DNA from 2 places in the Pseudoalteromonas sp. B160 genome. Region 1 is predicted to be linked to the other one. Evidence: predicted binding sites of a transcription regulator. Region 1 holds the regulator's gene; the other holds the start of a gene.
What was found. Region 1 encodes NrdR, which represses ribonucleotide reductase genes. Its sites were predicted from a motif close to AAACACNANATNTNGTGTTT; they were not measured.
Positions count from the first base shown of each region.

Region 2: a site for NrdR is predicted at 4,724-4,743, ahead of nrdA (class 1a ribonucleoside-diphosphate reductase subunit alpha). Genes of this name have one in related genera too.

Region 1 covers NZ_JARLUX010000001.1:971,983-982,890, reverse strand. Annotated here, with positions in the region: gene P4S61_RS04575 (response regulator) at 1-280, shown strand, start outside; gene thrA (bifunctional aspartate kinase/homoserine dehydrogenase I) at 511-2,928, shown strand; gene thrB (homoserine kinase) at 2,938-3,864, shown strand; partial or broken gene thrC (threonine synthase) at 3,883-5,165, shown strand; gene glyA (serine hydroxymethyltransferase) at 5,900-7,156, shown strand; gene nrdR (transcriptional regulator NrdR) at 7,259-7,708, shown strand; gene ribD (bifunctional diaminohydroxyphosphoribosylaminopyrimidine deaminase/5-amino-6-(5-phosphoribosylamino)uracil reductase RibD) at 7,710-8,852, shown strand; gene P4S61_RS04540 (riboflavin synthase) at 8,865-9,518, shown strand; partial or broken gene ribBA (bifunctional 3,4-dihydroxy-2-butanone-4-phosphate synthase/GTP cyclohydrolase II) at 9,548-10,661, shown strand; gene ribH (6,7-dimethyl-8-ribityllumazine synthase) at 10,763-10,908, shown strand, end outside.
Region 2 covers NZ_JARLUX010000001.1:3,889,937-3,900,844, forward strand. Annotated here, with positions in the region: gene serC (3-phosphoserine/phosphohydroxythreonine transaminase) at 1-69, opposite strand, end outside; gene gyrA (DNA topoisomerase (ATP-hydrolyzing) subunit A) at 183-2,882, opposite strand; gene ubiG (bifunctional 2-polyprenyl-6-hydroxyphenol methylase/3-demethylubiquinol 3-O-methyltransferase UbiG) at 3,062-3,772, shown strand; gene P4S61_RS18175 (HAD family hydrolase) at 3,772-4,455, shown strand; gene nrdA (class 1a ribonucleoside-diphosphate reductase subunit alpha) at 4,856-7,138, shown strand; gene nrdB (class Ia ribonucleoside-diphosphate reductase subunit beta) at 7,208-8,338, shown strand; gene yfaE (class I ribonucleotide reductase maintenance protein YfaE) at 8,338-8,610, shown strand; gene P4S61_RS18195 (YaeQ family protein) at 8,615-9,142, opposite strand; gene P4S61_RS18200 (TonB-dependent receptor) at 9,293-10,908, shown strand, end outside.

The DNA.
Region 1 (10,908 bases):
TATTATGCAAGCAAAAAATGGCCGTGAAGCGTTAGAGTTAATGCATATACATAACTTCGATTTACTGTGTCTTGACTTAACTATGCCCGAAGTTGATGGAGTACAAGTTCTTGAAGGTATTAAAGCACAAAAAATTGAATGCTTTGTGCTGGTAATTTCGGCAGATATTCAACTTGAAATGAAACAACGCGTCGCTAAGTTGGGAGCTATAGCCTTCGTTGATAAGCCGATAGATAAAACAAGATTAAATGAAATACTGCATAAATTTGGCATTCATTAGATTTCTTTATAATCAAAAGGCATAATTTATCTTTTTATTTGGGGTTGACAGAATAGCCCTGTTTAAGGCAGTCTAAGGGCTATGAAAACAAATAATCACGCATTGACCATTATTATTACAACCACCATTCTTACTGGATAGTGGCATAGGTCGGTGCAACAAATTTAAAGGCCTGTGTTCACAACGAACACAGGCCTTTTTTCGTTTTATGGGATGAGGAAACATAAAAAATGCGAGTATTAAAATTTGGTGGGTCGTCACTTGCTGACTTTGCCTGCCTACAACAGGTAGCACAGTTAGTTAAAGCACAATTAAAAGACGAAATGTTATTGGTGCTATCGGCTCCAGGTGGCATGACCGATTCATTGGTTGCACTGGCAAGCGCTGCTGAACAAGGACTTGATTATGATACACAGTGGCACGCATTAATTGAGCGTTGCCAAAGCTTAAAAGCAGCCGTTGAAGCTGAATATGGTAGTGTTCAAAACTGGCCTGATTTAAACGAACTGCAAAATAAGCTAGCGGGTGTCAAACTCATCCAATGTTGTCCAGATCAAGTGCGTGCTTATGTTATTAGTTTTGGTGAGCGCATCAGTGTATCACTGATGCAGTGTCTATTAAGCTCACATAACGCCCACTACCTCGAAGCAACCGATTGTATTGCATCAACTAATGGTCATATTGATGCAGAAGCTGATCTAGTGGCGAGTAAAATTCGTTTTCAAACGGCTTTAAAAGCTAATCCTGCGACTATTTATATTATGCCTGGCTTTACAGCTAGCAACGAACAAGGCCAGCTAACTACACTGGGACGTAATGGCTCAGATTATTCAGCCGCAATTGCCGCAGCGTGTTTAGAAGCTGAAGTATGTCAAATTTGGACTGACGTTGATGGTGTGTACAGTGCTGATCCGCGTTATATCAAAAAAGCCACTAAAGTTGATTTTTTATCATATAAAGAAGCTATGGAGCTTTCTTACTTTGGTGCCAAAGTTCTCCATCCTAAAACAATTCTACCGTGCGCTAAAGCTGGCGTGCCGTGTGAAATTAAAAATACCCATAATCCGGATGCACAAGGATCACTGATCAGTAATGATAATGTGTCATCGGAGCCGGTAAAAGCGTTATCTAGTTTACAAAATCTTGCGATGCTAACGGTTTCAGGCCCTGGCATGAAAGGTAAAGTAGGCATGGCATCAAAAGTTTTTAATGCCCTTGCTCACGATAATGTTTCGATTGTACTGATCACTCAATCGTCATGTGAATTTAGTATCAGCTTCTGTGTCCATGAATCAGATTTGCCATTGGCTCTTGAGGCATTGCAAACTGCGTTTGAGCTTGAATCACAGGCGGGACTAATTGAACCTGTACAAGTGCAGCGTAATTTAGCAATCGTTACTTTAGTGGGTGATAATATGCGCGCTCATAAAGGCTTAGCTGCTAAATTTTTCGCATCACTTGCCCAAGCACAAGTTAACATTGTCGCTATTGCCCAGGATTCAACTGAAAGTGCAATTTCAGCAGTGATTGACGGCGAGCTGTGTAATGATGCTGTAAAAGTGTGTCACGAAAACTTCTTCACTCATATCCCATCAATTGATGTATTTTTATTAGGCTGTGGTTTAGTTGGCCAAGAACTTATTAAGCAGTTAGAGCGTCAGCAAGCATGGCTTGAAAAACGTAATATCAAACTAAACTTGTATGGTGTTGCTAATTCACGTCAATTACATCTTGATAGCGAAGGAATTGCTTTTGACGATTGGCAGCAAAAGTTGGCAGCATCAGAACAACCGTTTGACCTCAAACTGGTTGAACAATTTGTTAGGCAAAATCATTTAATCAATCCAGTGCTGGTTGATTGTACGTCTTCAGATGCTTTAGCGGCTCAGTATGTAGACTTTTTGAATGCCGGTTTCCACGTTGTGGCTGCAAATAAAAAAGCCAATACAAGTTCATATGCTTATTACCAAGATTTAATTACAGCAACGCAAAAAAATAATCGTAAGTTTTTATACGAAACAAATGTCGGTGCAGGTCTTCCAGTAATCGATAACTTACAGTCACTGTTTGGTGCTGGCGATGAGTTACTTGAATTTAGCGGAATTTTATCCGGTTCATTGTCATATATGTTTGGCGCATTGCAAGATGGTTTATCACTGTCTGAGGCAACCATTAAAGCAAAAGAGAGTGGTTTTACTGAGCCAGATCCACGTGATGATTTATCGGGCACTGATGTCGCGCGTAAGTTATTAATTATTGCCCGCGAAGCAGGTATGAAATTAGAGTTGAGCGATATCGAAGTTGAATCAGTGCTTCCTTTGGGTTTTGCCCAAGGTGATAACGTTGACGAATTTATGGCTAAATTGCCAAGTTTAGATGCTGCGTTTAATGACCGTATTCAAAGTGCTGCAAGTGAAGGCAAAGTGTTGCGTTATGTTGGTACTATCAAACAAGGCCACTGCAAAGTAGGTATTGAAGCGGTAGATGAAAAGCATGCTCTGGCTGTTATTCGTGACGGCGAAAATGCCTTAGCAATTTTGAGTGCATACTATCAACCACGTCCATTTGTTATTCGTGGTTATGGTGCCGGCTCAGCAGTGACTGCGGCTGGGGTATTTGCTGACATTTTAAAAACGTTATCGCGCTAGGAGAGTATAATGATCGAAGTATATGCTCCAGCCTCAATCGGTAATTTTGCAGTTGGTTTTGATGCCTTAGGTGCTGCGCTTGCTCCTATTGATGGCACGTTATTAGGTGATGTTGTTGCGGTAAGTTCTAGCGAGCTTGACGAATTTATATGCTCTGGCGATTACGCAGATAAACTACCAAGCGATGCCAGTGAAAATTTAGCGTATCAGTGTTTAGTGCATTTTCGTGAACATGTAGCGCCAACCATGCCAAGCGTTAAACTGGAATTAAAAAAGAACTTACCAATTGGCTCGGGTCTTGGTTCAAGTGCTTGCTCTGTAGTAGCCACATTTGCGGCGCTGGATCAGTTTGCAGGTACTGCACTGAGCCAAGTGCAGTTAATTGAATTAATGGCTGATTTTGAAGCGATTGTCAGTGGCGGTCGTCATTACGACAATATCACTCCGTGTTACTTGGGTGGTTTGCAGCTTACTGGTGATTTAATTCCAAATAAATCAATTGCTTTACCGGTTGATGAGCGTTGGTATTACGTAGCGGCTTTTCCTGGTTTTTCACTTAATACCGCTAAAGCGCGTTCAGTGTTACCAAAACAGCTAAGTATGCATGCGAGCGTTGAATTTGCGCAGCGCTTATCAGCGTTTAGTACTTTATTGTTAACTAGCCGATTTGATGAAGCACTCTCCATCATGAGTGATGAAATAGCGGAGCCGCATCGTGCGCCACTGATCAATGGTTTTAGTGAAGCTAAAGCGGCGCTGCCAGAGTTTGGTGCTGAGATTGTCAGTATCTCAGGTGCTGGTCCTACATTATTTACCGTGTGCAAAACGCTTGAAGCTGCACAGCAATGCGCACAGTGGCTTGAACAAAACTATATTAATGAGCAAGGCTTCTGCCACATTTGTAAACTCGATAACGCCGGCACGCGTCAGCTATAAGAATTTAAGGAACTAATAATGCAATTACATAATTTAAAAGATGATTCTCAAAAAGTGTCGTTTGTTGAAGCAGTTAAAACAGGTTTAGGACGTAATCAAGGAGTATTTTTCCCTGAATCGCTCGCGCCTTTAGCTGATGTTGATAGTTTACTCGATATGGACTTTGTTACTCGTAGCAGTAAGATTTTATCGCATTTGATTGGTGATGAATTACCTGCTGATACGGTTGCACAAATGGTGCAAAATGCCTTTAACTTTCCTGTTAAATTAGTTGAAGTTGAAGACAATATTTATTGTTTAGAGTTGTTCCATGGGCCAACGCTTGCATTCAAAGACTTTGGCGGTCGCTTTATGGCTGAGTGCTTGGCACAATTTAGCCAAGGTGAAAAAACCACAATACTCACAGCAACCTCAGGGGACACTGGGGCAGCTGTTGCGCATGCGTTCTATAACAAGCCAAATATTGATGTGGTTATCCTGTATCCAAAAGGTAAAATCTCATTAGCACAGCAAAAATTGTTTACTACTTTGGGTAATAATATCCATTGCTACGCTGTAGATGGTAGCTTTGATGATTGCCAAGCGATGGTTAAAAATGCCTTTTTAGATGATGAAGTTAAATCTCGCTTAGGTTTAAATTCAGCTAATTCTATCAATATAAGTCGCCTTGTTGCACAAGTATGTTATTACTTTGAAGCAATAGCGCAATTACCAAAAGAGCAGCGCGCCAAAGCACATATCTCAATACCTAGTGGTAACTTTGGTAATGTATGTGCGGCGATGATCGGTGCGGTGATTGGTTTACCGGTCGCTAAACTTAGCGCTACAACCAATCAAAATGACACTGTACCGCGCTTTATCCTTGATAAAAACTGGGCGCCTAATGCCACAATCGAGTCATTGTCTAATGCCATGGATGTGAGTAAACCTAATAATTGGCCACGTGTACAAACCATGCTTGATAACAAATGGTTTAGTTATGATGATTTTTATTCAACTAGTGTTGATGAAAATGATACCCAAGCAGTGATGAAAAAATTCATCAAACAGGCTATGTTGCTGAACCACATACAGCGATTGCTTATCAGGGCCTAAAAGCTAACTTAGCAACTGATTCTGCTGGTATTTTTCTGGCAACAGCGCATCCGGCTAAGTTTAAAGAAAGTGTTGAAGAGATTTTAAATATTGAACTTGAAATGCCAAAACCACTAGCTGATGCATTAGCTAAACCATGCTTAGCCGAAGATATCGCAGATGATTACGATATCCTGCGTGAAATATTATTAGCTAAACTAGGTTAGTTTTTACCCGCTCAGTAAAACTAAAAATAAACGGCATATGTGAAAGCAATGTCGTTTTTTATTGCTTTAAATTGTACTTAATAGCAGTAATGGAAAATTAAACTATTGAACGTGAACGGCGGTTTAGCACTCGTAAACAAAAAATTAAAATGGCTATAAGGCAGATCATAATCCCTGCAAGTATAACTAATTCATTCGCTACCCAATGGATTAGGAGTAATCCGCACATAAATAAAATAAATGGTTTAAATTCATAATAATAAAAGTGTTTGTTAACTTTAATGCGATTTACTTTATGATCTTTACGCCGTGAATTTGAGCGTAATCGCCAAATGTTGGCACCATTGAAGAATAAAAAATACCAATGGCTGTTGGTAAAACAGTGCTGAAAAGTAAAATGCAAAGTCCGCCAACAATGACATAACAATAAGGAATTGATTCGTAGATAGGTTTAGCTAGCATAGTAAATTAGTTCATCATCCATGATTACATTGGTATCATAATAGTGTAAACAATCGCGAATGCAACAGATTAAGGTATAAATAATGTAAATGTTATTTGCTTTTATTCATTAAAATTACTGATGCTTTAATAAAAAAATATCATTACAAAAACACTGTGAATTAAATTCAATCCCTGTTTAAATATGTTCATCTTTACACCATAGGCAAATTGACGTTTTCAGCGTATAATTCAGCCTTCAAAATACCATACACGTTGCCCTAGGAGCCCCCATGTTAGAACGTAGCATGAATATTTCGGATTTCGATCCAGAGTTATTTGAAGCAATCACTAAAGAGACTGCTCGCCAAGAAGAACACATCGAGCTTATCGCATCTGAGAACTACTGTAGCCCACGCGTACTAGAAGCGCAGGGTTCACAGCTAACAAACAAATATGCTGAAGGTTATCCGGGCAAGCGTTACTACGGTGGTTGTGAGCATGTTGACGTGGTTGAACAACTAGCGATTGACCGTGCCAACGAATTGTTTGGTTCAGATTATGCTAACGTTCAGCCTCACGCAGGTTCACAAGCAAATGCTGCTGTGTTCTTAGCTTTATTAGATGCTGGCGATACAGTGTTAGGTATGAGCTTAGCTCATGGTGGTCACTTAACGCATGGATCACATGTAAGCTTCTCTGGTAAGCTTTATAACGCAATCCAATACGGACTTGACGAAGCGACTGGCGAGATTGATTACGCACAAGTTGAAGCACTTGCACTTGAGCACAAACCAAAAATGATCATCGGTGGTTTCTCAGCATACTCAGGTATTGTTGATTGGGCTAAATTCCGTGAAATCGCTGACAAAGTAGGCGCTTACTTGTTTGTTGATATGGCTCACGTTGCAGGTCTTATTGCTGCTGGTGTTTACCCAAGCCCAGTACCACATGCACATGTTGTTACTACAACTACGCATAAGACATTAGCCGGCCCTCGTGGTGGTTTGATTATTTCTGCTTGTGGCGACGAAGCTATTTATAAAAAGCTTAACAGTGCAGTATTCCCTGGTGGTCAAGGTGGTCCTTTATGTCACATTATCGCTGCCAAAGCAGTGGCATTTAAAGAAGCATTACAACCAGAGTTTAAAGTATACCAAACTCAAGTTGTGAAAAATGCTAAAGCTATGGTTGCAGTAATGCAAGAGCGCGGTTATAAGATCGTATCTGATAAAACAGAAAACCACTTGTTCTTACTTGATCTAATTGATAAAGACATCACTGGTAAAGACGCAGATGCGGCTTTAGGTAATGCTAATATCACCGTAAATAAAAACTCAGTACCAAATGACCCACGTTCACCGTTTGTAACGTCTGGTTTACGTATTGGTTCACCGGCAATCACACGCCGTGGTTTTAAAGAAGCTGAGTCTAAAGAGCTTGCTGGCTGGATCTGTGACGTACTAGACAACATCAACGATGAGTCAGTACAAGCACAAGTAAAAGAGAAAGTTAAAGCAATCTGTAAAAAATTACCTGTTTACGCTTAATTGAGTTACAAACAGTAATTTAGATCACAATAGCTTAGTTTTTTGCTATTATAAAGGCCGCCTAAAAGCGGCCTTTTTTGTTTTTAACGGAAGCTGATACCTATGCATTGTCCATTTTGCACCGCAAAAGATACCAAAGTGATTGACTCGCGTTTAGTGGGAGGTGGCCACCAAGTAAGGCGACGCCGTGAATGCAATGAATGTCATGAACGCTTTACTACCTTTGAAGGCGCAGAACTTGTAATGCCTCGGGTGATCAAACAAGACGGTAGCCGTGAACCTTTCAATGAAGATAAACTCCTTAATGGTCTACACCGCGCATTAGAAAAACGCCCCGTCAGTACCGAGCAAGTTGATGAAGTGGTCAATATTATTAAATCGCAATTACGTGCCACCGGCGAGCGTGAGATTTCCAGTCACCTGATTGGCGAATGCATTATGGAAGCGTTGAAAAAACTCGATAAAGTCGCTTACGTCAGATTTGCATCGGTATACCGTTCATTCGAAGATATTCGTGAATTTGGTGAAGAAATTGCCCGTTTGGGAGAGTGATATGAACCAATATCAGTTTAGCGAACAAGATTTCTCTTATATGACCCGAGCGATTGAGCTTGCCAAACAAGGACGCTTTACTACCACCCCAAACCCAAATGTTGGCTGTGTATTAGTAAAAAATGACGTTATTGTTGGTGAAGGTTTTCATCAAGTTGCCGGCCAAGGCCATGCTGAAGTGAATGCATTAGCAATGGCGGGTAGCCAAGCCTTTGGCGCAACTGCTTATGTCACGCTTGAACCTTGTAGCCATTTTGGTCGCACACCGCCGTGTGCCGAAGGTTTAAAAGCTGCTGGCGTGGTAAAAGTAATTGCTGCTATGGTTGATCCAAACCCGCAGGTAGCCGGTAAAGGTTTAGCTATTTTAGCGGACGCGGGCATTGAGGTTGCGTCAGGTTTGTTAGAACAACAAGCAAGGCTGTTAAACCGTGGCTTTTTAAAGCGCATGGAGCAAGGTATGCCATTTATTACCTGCAAAATGGCCGCAAGCCTTGATGGTAAAACGGCACTTAAAAACGGTCAAAGTAAATGGATAACGGGCCCTAAGGCTCGCCAAGATGTGCAACTACAGCGCGCACAAAGCTGCGCTATTTTAACCGGTGCGGACACAGTATTAGTTGATAATGCAAAACTCAATGTTCGTGTTGAAGAGCTGCCAGAGCCGTTACCAACGCAATTACCTGTACGCCAACCTGTACGTATTATTATTGATTCACAAAATCGTTTAACACCTGAGCTAGCATTATTTAGCATTGCCAGTGAAGTAATTATTCTTACCACTGAACTTGATAAATCACAGCAATGGCCTCATTACGTAAGCCATATTGTAGTACCAGAAAAAAATAATAAAGTTGATTTAGTGGCTGCCATGAAACTTCTAGCGCAGCAACAGTTTAATCATATTTGGTTAGAGGCAGGGGCAACCTTAGCGGGCCAAATGACTGAATGTAATTTAATTGATGAATATATTGTTTATCTGGCGCCGAAGTTGTTAGGGAATGACGGCAAAAGCTTACTAAACTTTACAGAGCTGACAAGTATGCAGGACGTTGTTAATTTATCAATTAATGAGAGTGTGTGTATCGGTGACGATATTCGTATCACGGCGACACCACGCAAAGCCTCATCTAAACCAAATAACTAAAGAGTAACCACTATGTTTACTGGGATCATCGAAGCAACGGGCACTATTAGCGAGTTACAACAAAAGCAAGGCGATTTAGCTATCCGCATTAAAAGTAATAACCTTGATATGGCCGATGTAAATTTAGGCGATAGCATTGCAACTAATGGGGTTTGCTTAACGGTTGTGGCCAAGCACAGTGATGGATTTAGCGCTGACTTATCAAATGAGACGATTAGTTTAACGGGATTTGCTCACTATAAACAAGGGCAAACTGTAAACCTTGAGAAAGCCATGCAGCCAGTATCTCGTTTAGGTGGTCACTTAGTTTCAGGGCATGTTGATGGCATCGCGACTATTACCGCAATTACGCCTAATGCGCGTGCCGTTGAGTACTGGTTAAGCACCGATGTACAACTAATGAAATATATTCCTTATAAAGGCTCGGTATGCATTGATGGTATTAGCCTAACAGTAAATGCAGTAGCAGATAATAAATTTAAACTGACAATTGTGCCGCACACTAGTGAGCAAACAACTATTGCTGATTTTAAAGTAGGCACGCAAGTGAACTTAGAAGTAGATCAAATCGCGCGTTATTTAGAGCGTTTGATCAAAGGGGCAGAGCAGCCAGCTAGTTCAGATATTTCGATGAGTTTACTCGCCCAAGCCGGTTTTATTAAATAAACGCACTCCACAACTTACACGAGCAGATTATGAATTTACACAGCGCACAAGAAATTATTGATGACATTAAAGCCGGTAAAATGGTTATTTTAATGGATGATGAAGACAGAGAAAATGAAGGCGATTTAATTATCGCAGCCGAGCACATTAGTGCTGGAAGCGATCAATTTTATGGCCACTCATGGTCGTGGCTTAATTTGCCTAACAATGACTCAAGAGCGCTGTGAGCAACTTGATTTACCATTAATGGTAAAAAACAATGGTGCGGCATTTTCGACTAACTTTACGATGTCGATTGAAGCATCGAAAGGTGTGACTACGGGGATTTCTGCTGCAGATCGCGCTCGTACTGTGCAAGCTGCGATTGCCAAAGGTGCTGTACCAAGTGATATCGTTCAACCTGGGCATATCTTTCCTATTATGGCACAACCAGGTGGCGTATTAACGCGTGCCGGTCACACTGAAGCCGGTTGTGATTTAGCCCGCTTAGCCGGTTTAGAGCCTTCATCAGTAATTGTGGAAATTCTTAATGCTGATGGCACCATGGCGCGTCGTCCTGATTTAGAAGTATTTGCTGAGCAACATAATATCAAAATTGGCACTATTGCTGATTTAATTGAATACCGTAACATGAATGAAACCACCATTGAGCAAGTGGCAAAATGTAAGTTGCCAACCGTACATGGTGAGTTTGATTTAGTTACTTATAAAGATACCATTGACGGCCAGTTACATTATGCGCTGTTAAATGGTGAGGTTAAAACGAATGAACCAACCTTAGTACGGGTTCATTTAAAAAGTACCTTCAATGATATTTTGTTATCTGATCGCAGTGCCGATAGAAGCTGGGGCTTGTCAGATGCCATGGCTTATATTGCAAAGCATCAAGGTGTGTTAGTTATTCTAGGTAAGCAAGAATGCACCGAAGAGCTAGAAGCGACAGTTAAAGCGTTTGCTGCAGAAGATGCTGGTGAGACGGTCGCGCATCGTAAATTCCAAGGTACTTCACGCACCGTAGGCGTAGGGTCACAAATTTTAGCTGACTTGGGCATTGAAAAAATGCGTTTGATGAGCTTGCCTAAAAAGTACCATGCGTTATCGGGCTTTCACTTAGAAGTGGTTGACTACGTAGAGCCACAATAAGCACAACGCTTAAACTAGGCTATTATTTTATTTATATGGTATGATGCGCAGCAATTTTTGCGCAATCGCAACCGCTTGAACTTATTTTTTAGGGTTATCGAATGAAAATTATTGAAGGTAATAAATACGCTCCTGGCAAGAAATTCGCTATCGTTATTTCTCGTTTTAATGACTTTATTGGTAGCAGCCTATTAGCTGGTGCTGTTGATGAATTAAAACGTACTGGTGGTGTATCTGATGATGATAT
Region 2 (10,908 bases), 2.9 Mb from region 1:
TTTTTGTGCTTTTTCCATCACAGCTGGCGGTAACATTGCAGGCCCAGCACAAAAATTATATATACTCATTACCTTTCCTCATTCCAGTAATTTAACAATTGTTTTTAATTGCTAATTTTAACAATTAATTTTTTTGATTTTTATAGTAAAAAAAGCGGCCGAAGCCGCTTTAATGATTAATGTTATGCCTCTGGAGGATTATCCCCAGCGTCATCATTAACAGTGTCGACTAGTTCAACGCTTTCACCTTCGATAATAGCGTTAAGCTCATCGATTTCGATCTCTTCGATACGTTGTAAACCAACTACTTGCTCTTCGTCAATAGTTCTTATCAAAATAACACCTTGGGTATTTCGCCCAACGGTAGAAACTTCATTAACGCGAGTTCGCACCAGAGTACCTCGATTAGAGATAATCATGATTTCATCGTTATCGTCAACTTGTACAGCACCAACTACAGCACCGTTACGCTCACTTACTTTGATTGATACCACACCTTGAGTCGCACGACTCTTAGCAGGGTAGTCACTGAGCAATGTACGCTTACCGTAGCCGTTTTCTGTCACGGTTAAGATAGCACCATTCGTCTTAGGTACAATTAATGATACAACACGTTGGCCTTCAGCCATCTTAATACCACGAACACCTGTTGCAGTTCGGCCCATCTGACGAACACCCTTGAACTTGATTTCCAGGTTACCGTTTTCATCAAGTACTGGGTTGCCGTTTTCATCTAAAACAGGTGATTCTTCGGCTTCTTTAAAGCGAACAACTTTACCAGCATCAGTAAACAACATGATTTCGTTGCTACCATCAGTGATATCGACACCAATCAAGCTATCACCGTCGTTTAAGTTAACGGCAATAATACCGCTAGCACGTTGACGGCTATACGCAGTCAATGGTGTTTTCTTCACGGTACCAAATGCAGTTGCCATAAAGATGTATTTATTTTCTTCATACTCACGTACTGGCAAGATAGCCGTAATACGTTCGTCTGCTTCAAGCGGCAATAAGTTTACAATTGGCTTACCACGGGCTGCACGACTGGCAAGTGGTAATTGATACACTTTAAGCCAATATAAGCGACCCGCCGTTGAGAAACAAAGAATCGTGTCGTGAGTATTAGCAACTAGTAGACGTTCAATGAAATCTTCATCTTTCATCTTGGTTGCTGATTTACCTTTACCACCACGGCGCTGTGCTTCGTAATCAGACAATGGCTGATACTTCACATACCCTTCGTGAGATAGGGTTACTACTACGTCTTCTTCTGTGATCAAGTCTTCAAGACTAATATCATGAGCCGCGGCATTAATTTCAGTACGACGTTCGTCGCCGTATTGCTCTTTAATTTCAACTAACTCATCGCGAATAACTTCCATTAAACGCTCAGGATTAGCAAGAATATATAAAAGCTCGGCAATTAAATCTAATAACGTTTGGTATTCGCTTAGAATCTTTTCATGTTCAAGACCAGTAAGCTTGTGTAAGCGTAAATCTAGAATTGCTTGGGCTTGTTGCTCAGAAATATAATACTGACCATCACGAATGCCTAAGTCATCCGCTAACCAATCTGGACGGGCAACATTTGCCTCACCGGCTTTTTCAAGCATGGCTTTCACATTACCTAATTCCCACGGACGGCTAGCAAGTGCTACTTTAGCTTCAGCTGGCGTTGGTGAGTTACGAATAAGCTCGATAATTGGGTCAATGTTAGCAAGTGCAATTGCTAAGCCTTCAAGCATGTGTGCACGATCGCGGGCTTTACGTAGGTCAAATACCGTACGACGGGTCACTACTTCACGACGGTGAATGATGAATTCTTCAAGCATTTCTTTTAAGTTGAAACACTTAGGCTGGTTATTGATCAACGCAACCATGTTCATACCAAACACAGTTTGTAACTGAGTTTGTGCATAAAGGTTGTTTAAGATCACTTCGCCTACGTCACCACGTTTGATCTCGATAACGATACGCATACCGTCTTTATCTGATTCATCACGTAATGCACTAATGCCTTCAATCTTCTTATCTTTAACAAGCTCAGCAATCTTTTCGATTAAGCGGGCTTTATTTACTTGATAAGGGATCTCGTGAACGATGATCGTTTCACGATGGGTTTTTTCGTCAACTTCAATTTCCGCACGTGCACGCATGTACACTTTGCCACGGCCAGTTAAATAGGCTTGTTCAATGCCTTTTTTACCGTTGATAATTGCCGCAGTTGGAAAATCTGGGCCCGGAATATAATCCATTAGTTCATGAATGGTTAATTCAGGGTTTTGAATAAGTGCTAAACAGCCATTCACAACTTCAGTTAAGTTATGAGGAGGAATGTTCGTCGCCATACCTACCGCAATACCCGATGAACCGTTCACTAATAAGTTAGGAACTTTGGTCGGTAATACGTCAGGAATTTGCTCTGTACCATCATAGTTAGGTACAAAATCAACAGTCTCTTTTTCAAGATCAGCCAAAAGCTCATGAGACATTTTCGCCATACGGACTTCGGTATAACGCATTGCTGCTGCTGAGTCACCATCAACTGAACCAAAGTTACCTTGGCCGTCAACTAACATATAACGTAAAGAGAATGGCTGGGCCATACGTACGATTGTGTCATACACCGCACTGTCGCCATGGGGATGGTATTTACCAATTACATCACCAACCACACGGGCTGATTTTTTGTAAGGCTTATTCCAATCATTATTAAGCTCGTTCATAGCAAACAAAACGCGGCGGTGAACTGGTTTTAAACCATCACGTACGTCTGGTAGTGCTCGTCCTACAATTACGCTCATTGCGTAATCTAAATAGGAGTTTTTTAACTCGTCTTCAATATTGACTGGCAGAATTTCATTGGCGAAATCAGTCATTTGATATCACATTCCTTCAGTATTGACCCACGAAAGTGCCACATATGGGCGCTTGCGGGGATTTAGTTATTATTACCAAGTCATGCTACCACAATTAATTTAGATTTACAGGCGCTAAATCTTTGCGATTTATTAATTTACCCCTATATAATGGCCTGAGATTGACGAGGAAGTTTTTTATGACCGAACATCAGAATGTAGATAGTGCAGAAATTGCAAAGTTTGAAGCCATCGCTGAGCGTTGGTGGGATCGTGAAGGCGAATTTAAACCCCTTCATGAAATTAATCCATTAAGATTAGATTTTATTGCCGACAAGGCCAAAGGCTTATTCGACAAAGAAACACTCGATGTCGGCTGTGGTGGCGGTATATTGAGTGAAAGTATGGCGCGAATGGGCGCACATGTGACTGGTATTGATATGGGTCAAGAGCCGTTAACCGTTGCGAAACTGCACAGTTTAGAAACCGGTGTAAACGTTGACTATATAAAAATACCTGCCGAACAGTATGCCAGCGAACACCCTGCCCGCTTTGATACTATTACTTGTATGGAAATGTTAGAGCATGTGCCAGACCCTGCATCTATCATTCATGCAGTAGCAGAATTAGCGAAACCTGGTGCCGATGTATTTTTCTCTACATTAAACAAAACCCCAAAAGCATATTTGTACGCAATTATCGGGGCGGAAAAATTATTGAAGATGGTGCCTGATGGAACCCATGATCACAAAAAGTTTATCAAACCAGCACAACTCATTGCATGGGCAGAACAAGCGGGCCTCAAAGTACGTGCTAGTGCGGGATTGAGTTATAACCCTTTATCAAAGCAGTACAGCTTAAATACCGATGTAAGCGTTAATTATATTCTGCATTTTGAGAAACTAGCGTAATGGCTGGTTTTAACACAGCAACCCCCGCAATTGATTACGACGCCTTTATTTTTGATTTAGACGGTACATTACTCGATACCGCAGATGATTTAGGGGCTGCGCTTAATTACGTACTCGCTGATCATAACCAACCATTAGTAACCGCTGATATATATCGTCCTGCAGCTTCTAACGGTGCAATGGCGCTGCTTGCAGCTGGATTTGGTCAGCAATGGCACGATCACCCAAATCAAGCTGACTTACGCCAGCAGCTATTAACGGCCTACGCAGATAATATTGCCACCCATAGTCAATGCTTTACTGGAATTGCACAATTATTGATCGCGCTTGATCAACAACAGATCAAATGGGGGATCATGACTAATAAACCTGAATTTTTGACTATTCCATTAGTTGCTGCAATTGCTGAACTCAAAGATGCACAGGCAATTGTCAGTGGTGACACCCTCGATATCGCTAAACCATCTCCTTTACCTTTACTGCATACAGCCCAACTGTTAGATGTTGATCCGAGTCGTTGTTTGTATATCGGTGATGCGCAGCGTGACATAATTGCAGCCAAGGCTGCAAACATGCACAGCGCTGCTGCGTTGTGGGGCTACATCCCTAGTGAAGCTGAAGCATTGAGTTGGCAAGCCGATTTTAATTGGCAATCACCTATTGATGCATTTAACCATATATAGTGCCATGTTAAATTTTAACCACTACATATTGTGATCGTGTTACTTTTTGCACATTGTTTGTTGATAAAAAAAGCAGCCAAAATTTATTTTTAAAATGCGTAAATTTAATCGATCATCAGTTGATTTTTATAAATTTCATTTTAATCAGATGGTCAAAGGTTAATGGCTACTAACACAAGCGTGTTATCCCAACGTTATCCACAATTAGGGGCGTTTATGCCCTTGCAAATGATCGCATACCACACTATCTTGTGATCTAGAATTTGATGAACACCAGATGTTGTGGCTAAATGTTATTCAATTAAATTCGCGCTAATACAGTTTTATTGCAATAAAAAATTTATTTTAAGAAAAATGTGTCACTAAAAAATATTATATCCCAAGGAATACAGGCAAAACTATGAACCAACAGCTATCTGTAAGCAAACGTGACGGCCGTAAAGAGTCACTTGATTTAGATAAGATCCATCGCGTTATTGCTTGGGCCGCCGAAGGTCTAAATAATGTGTCTGTCTCACAAGTTGAGCTGAAATCGCACATCCAGTTTTATGATGGTATTCGTACTGAAGACATCCATGAAACCATCATCAAAGCGGCCGCTGATCAGATCTCTAAAGAGTCGCCTGATTATCAATATTTATCAGCCCGCTTAGCTGTATTCCATTTGCGTAAAAAAGCCTATGGTCAATTTGAGCCACCGCGCTTGTATGATCATATCGTTAAGTTAGTTGAAGATAAGCGTTACGATGCACACTTACTAGCTGACTACACAGAGCAAGAAATTGATCAACTGGATGAATACCTTGATCATGGACGTGATTTAAACTTCAGCTATGCTGCTGTTAAACAGCTTGAAGGTAAATATTTAGTACAAAACCGTGTTACGGGTGAAATTTATGAAAGCGCACAGTTTTTATATATTTTAGTTGCGGCCAGCTTGTTCTCTGATTACCCAAAAGAAACGCGTTTAGACTACATAAAGCGTTTTTACGATGCAGTGTCATTGTTCAAAATTTCATTACCTACGCCTATTATGGCGGGAGTTCGTACCCCTACGCGTCAATTCAGTTCATGTGTACTGATTGAATGCGGTGACAGCCTAGATTCAATTAATGCAACCTCATCAGCGATTGTAAAATACGTATCGCAACGTGCAGGTATTGGTATTAATGCTGGTCGTATTCGCGCACTAGGTAGCCCTATTCGCAATGGTGAAGCATACCACACTGGTTGTATCCCGTTTTATAAGCACTTTCAAACGGCCGTTAAAAGTTGTTCGCAAGGTGGTGTCCGTGGTGGCGCAGCAACCCTGTTCTATCCACTTTGGCATCTAGAAGTTGAAAACTTATTAGTGCTTAAAAACAACCGTGGTGTTGATGATAACCGCGTTCGTCACTTAGATTACGGTGTACAGTTTAATAAACTAATGTACTCACGTTTGATCAAAGATGATTACATCACATTATTCAGTCCGTCTGATGTGCCTGGTTTATATGATGCATTTTTTGAAGATCAAGATGAATTTGATCGTCTTTACGTACAATATGAACAAGACGAGTCAATTCGTAAAAAACGTATTAAAGCTATTGAGCTGTTTTCAATGTTTGCACAAGAGCGTGCTAGCACTGGCCGCATCTATTTACAAAACGTTGACCACTGTAATACACACAGCCCGTTCATTGCTAAAGTGGCACCAATTCGCCAATCTAACTTATGTTTAGAAATTGCATTGCCAACTAAACCACTTAACAATGTTAATGATGAAGAAGGTGAAATTGCACTGTGTACGCTGTCGGCCTTTAACTTAGGTGCGATTGAGTCACTGGATGAACTTGAAGAGCTTGCAGAACTTGCGGTACGTGCACTTGATAACTTACTGGATTTCCAAGACTACCCGGTGCCAGCAGCACATAATGCAACTATGGGCCGTCGTACACTAGGAATAGGCGTAATCAACTATGCATATTACCTTGCTAAAAATGGCAAACGTTATTCTGATGGCAGTGCCAATGCATTGACTCACAAAACATTTGAAGCAATTCAGTATTACCTAATGAAAGCCTCAAATGAACTGGCTAAAGAACGTGGTGCATGTCCTAAATTTAACGAAACAACGTATTCGCAAGGTATTATGCCAACCGATACGTACAAACGTGATTTGGATAAAATTTGTGATGAACCATTGCATTTAGATTGGGATACATTACGTGCCAATATTAAAGAGCATGGTATGCGTAACTCAACGTTATCTGCGTTGATGCCATCTGAGACATCGTCGCAAATTTCAAATGCAACTAATGGTATTGAACCACCACGTGGTCATATCAGTGTTAAAGCCAGTAAAGATGGTATTTTAAAACAAGTTGTACCTGAGTATGAACGCCTTAAAAATAATTATGAATTATTGTGGGATATCCCATCAAATAAAGGTTATTTAGAATTAGTGGGTATTATGCAAAAGTTTGTTGACCAAACAATTTCTGCCAATACTAACTACGATCCAAATAAGTTTGAAGGTGGTAAAGTACCAATGAAGGTCTTATTACAAGATTTACTGGGTGCTTACAAACTTGGCGTTAAAACCCTTTACTACCATAACACCCGTGATGGTGCATCTGATATGCAAGAAGATACACCAGAAGTGGAAGATGATGATTGTGCAGGCGGTGCGTGTAAAATCTAATCGGTAATAAATATAAATTGGAAGCGGGCTATACGCCCGCTTTGCCCTGTTCGTTTTTTGAGTGATCTTATGTCTTATACTACTTTTAGCCGAAACCATAATAACCAACTACAAGAACCGATGTTTTTCGGCCAAACCGTTAACGTATCGCGTTATGATCAACAGAAGTACCCTATTTTCGAAAAGCTAATTGAAAAACAACTATCGTTTTTTTGGCGTCCTGAAGAAGTCGATGTAAGTAAAGATCGGTTAGATTTTCAGGCCTTACCTGATCACGAAAAACATATATTTTTAAGTAACTTAAAATATCAAACCTTACTTGATAGTGTGCAAGGTCGCTCGCCTAATGTTGCGTTACTGCCAATTGTGTCGATCCCAGAACTTGAGACCTGGATTGAAACATGGGCATTTAGTGAAACAATCCATAGCCGTTCATATACACATATTATTCGTAACGTTACCCAAGCCCCTGAGCTTATTTTTGATGATATCGTTAGTAACGAAAAGATCAGTGAACGTGCTGATGCCGTAACTAAATATTACGATGAATTAATTAATAAAGTGGCTGTGTATAACTTATACGGTGAAGGTAAACATGAACTTAATGGCGAAACAGTTCATATCAGTTTATTTGAACTTAAAAAGCTTTTATACCTTGCAATGATGTCAGTGAATATCTTAGAAGCGATCCGTTTTTATGTCAGTTTTGCCTGTTCATTTGCGTTTGCAGAGCGAGAATTAATGGAAGGTAACGCTAAAATTATTAAGCTGATCGCCCGTGATGAAGCGCTTCATCTTTCTGGTACTCAGCATATTTTGAATATTATGCAAGATGGTAAAGACGATCCTGAAATGGCTATCGTAGCAGCCCAGTGTCGTGATGAAGCGATCAAGATGTTTGTTGATGCTGCTGAACAAGAAAAAGAATGGGCTGAATACCTGTTTAAAGATGGTTCAATGATTGGCTTAAACAAAGATATTTTATGCCAATACGTTGAGTACATTACTAATGCTCGTATGACTGCAGTTGGTTTACCAACACAGTTTAAAACCAGCAGTAACCCTATCCCATGGATCAATTCATGGTTAGTGTCAGACAATGTACAAGTTGCTCCACAAGAAGCGGAGATAAGCTCATACCTTGTAGGCCAAATTGACTCTCAAGTTAATGCCTCTGATTTCGGTGACTTCGATCTCTAATGACCAGCAACAAAACTGCAAAGATCCACTTTGCAGATAATAGCCAGTGTGTAGATTTTGACACTGGCTGTCATTCCCTTTTAGACTGCCTAGAACAACAGCAATATGAAATTCCTTTTCAGTGTAGAGAAGGATATTGTGGTGCCTGTAGAGCAACCCTAGTAGCAGGGCAAGTCACCTATAACGAAGAACCACTCGCCTTTGTACGTGATGGAGAAGTACTGCTGTGCTGCTGTAAACCCGATGGCAATATCACTCTCAATTTGAAGTAATTTGTTAATGCCAGTCAAACTGCTTTGTTTCATAGCAATGTATTTTATCACTGATCATTAAACTACTTTCATCTATGGTTACATCCCAATTTAAACTGCGTGTTAAATCCACCTGAATATCATCAATAAACTGCTGGTCAATCTCAATAATATGGCTATTATCAAATAACTTTAACCGTGACTGAGATTGCGTTAACCATTCACTATTGCCCGTTGTTAAAATTAATAATTCATCCACCTGCTTAGCGATCTTAACTAATTCATCAAGGTCAGGTTTATCAACACTTAACCAGGTTTTATAATGTTCGTCCAACGCTTGAATTCCTACATCTGGCTGTAGTTTATCAGCAAGTTTATTAAGCACTGCATGGCTGTCATAAGATAAAATACAATAGCCTAACAGCTTTAAAACAAAATGCTCCAGTGTTTCATTTTTAGTCAACGCTGTGGTAAAAATTTCTTTGTGATTACGCTGATGACGCAGATCAGCTATGCTAAATCGTGCTTTAAAAATACGTGTTTTATCAGACATAATATTCACCAGTCTCGCCGTTACTCCTATTGAGTATAGCCCAATCTGGTATAAGCACGTTTATTTTAAAAGTTATGGTATAACATTATTGATCAGCACAAATGATGGTGTTATATTATATCACAACATAATAGCAACAACGTAGTAACCATGATCCGACATTCCTTAATATCAACTGCAATTATCACTGCTTTAAGCTCTTTTTCTGCTCATGCTGCGCTGGTAACTGGGCAAGTTTTTGACAATAACAAGCAACCACTCAGCTATGCCGATGTGCATGTACACGGTAAAGCACAGTCAATTAAAACTGACGAGAATGGTCGATTTAGTATTAATATTGATGCTAATAGCCAATTACATATTAGTAAAAATAATTTTGTTGATGCTAGAGTTCAAGTAACTGAAACCAGTTCTGCTCTAAATATCACGCTTGTACCTACGTCAGTTGAATCTGTCGTTGTGTACGCCTCTGCCCTGCATAAAAATAGCTTAGAGATGATTTCACCAGTGAGTGTACTCAGTGGTGATGAACTGCGCAATAAAGCAAAACCCACGTTAGGCGAAACGCTCAAAGGCCTTCCAGGTGTTAATGCCAGCTATTTTGGCCCTGTTTCATCTAGCCCTATAATCCGTGGCCTAGATGGCCCTCGCGTTAAAATCACCCAAAATGGCTTAGACAGCAGCGATGCGTCACGTATTGGCCCAGATCACGCAACATCGAATGACAGCCTAGCTGCAGAACAGATTGAAGTTTTGCGTGGCCCAGCTACGCTACTTTATGGCTCAGGCGCGATTGGTGGCGTAGTTAACGTAGTAGATAACCGCATTCCAACTGATAATATCGAGCATTTAACTGGGGCTGTTGAATACAGCCATGACACAGTTTCAAATGCCAACACCTATGCTGCCAAGCTTGAGACGGGCCATAACAACTTTAACTTCCATTTTGACGGTACCAAACGCACTGGTGATGACTACCAAACTCCGCGTTTTAACTTACCTGAAGAAGAGCACGAAGATCATGAGGGTCATGACGAAGAAGAGCATGAAACAGCCACCTCGGTAAAAAATACCTTTATTGATAGCCAAACCGTTAACTTTGGTACTAGCTATGTAGGTGAGCATTTAACGCTAGGTGTTTCTTATGGCCGTATTGAAACCGACTACGGTATTCCAGCACATAGCCATGAACATGGCCATGATCACGAACACGACCATGATGAAGGCGAAGAAGAAGCCGTTTATGCGCGTGTAGAACAAGATCGCTGGCAAGGTTTGATGAGCTATGCATTACACAACAACTGGATTGAAACTATTAATTTACGTCTAGGTTATACTGACTATCGCCATGCTGAAATTGAAGATGGCGCGATCGGTACTATCTTTAGTAATGAAACCACTGAAGCACGTTTAAATATCGAGCATAAGTTAGGTAATTGGCATGGTATGGCTGGTTATCATTTTAGTGAATCTGATTATGATGCCGATGGTGAAGAAGCCTTCACACCCGCTAGCAAAACGACTACTCATGCATTATTTATCCTCGAAGAAAAACAGTTTGGCGACGTGACATTAGAATTAGGTGCGCGTATTGAAGATTATAATATTGATAGTAATATCGGTGCTGCTGCGCATGACCATGAAGATGATCATACTGATGAACACGCCAATGAAATAACGCCTTACAGTAAAAGCTTTACTAATCTGAGCGCTTCAGCAGGCGCTATTTGGCAATATACACCCGGACAAAGTATTGCGCTGAGCGT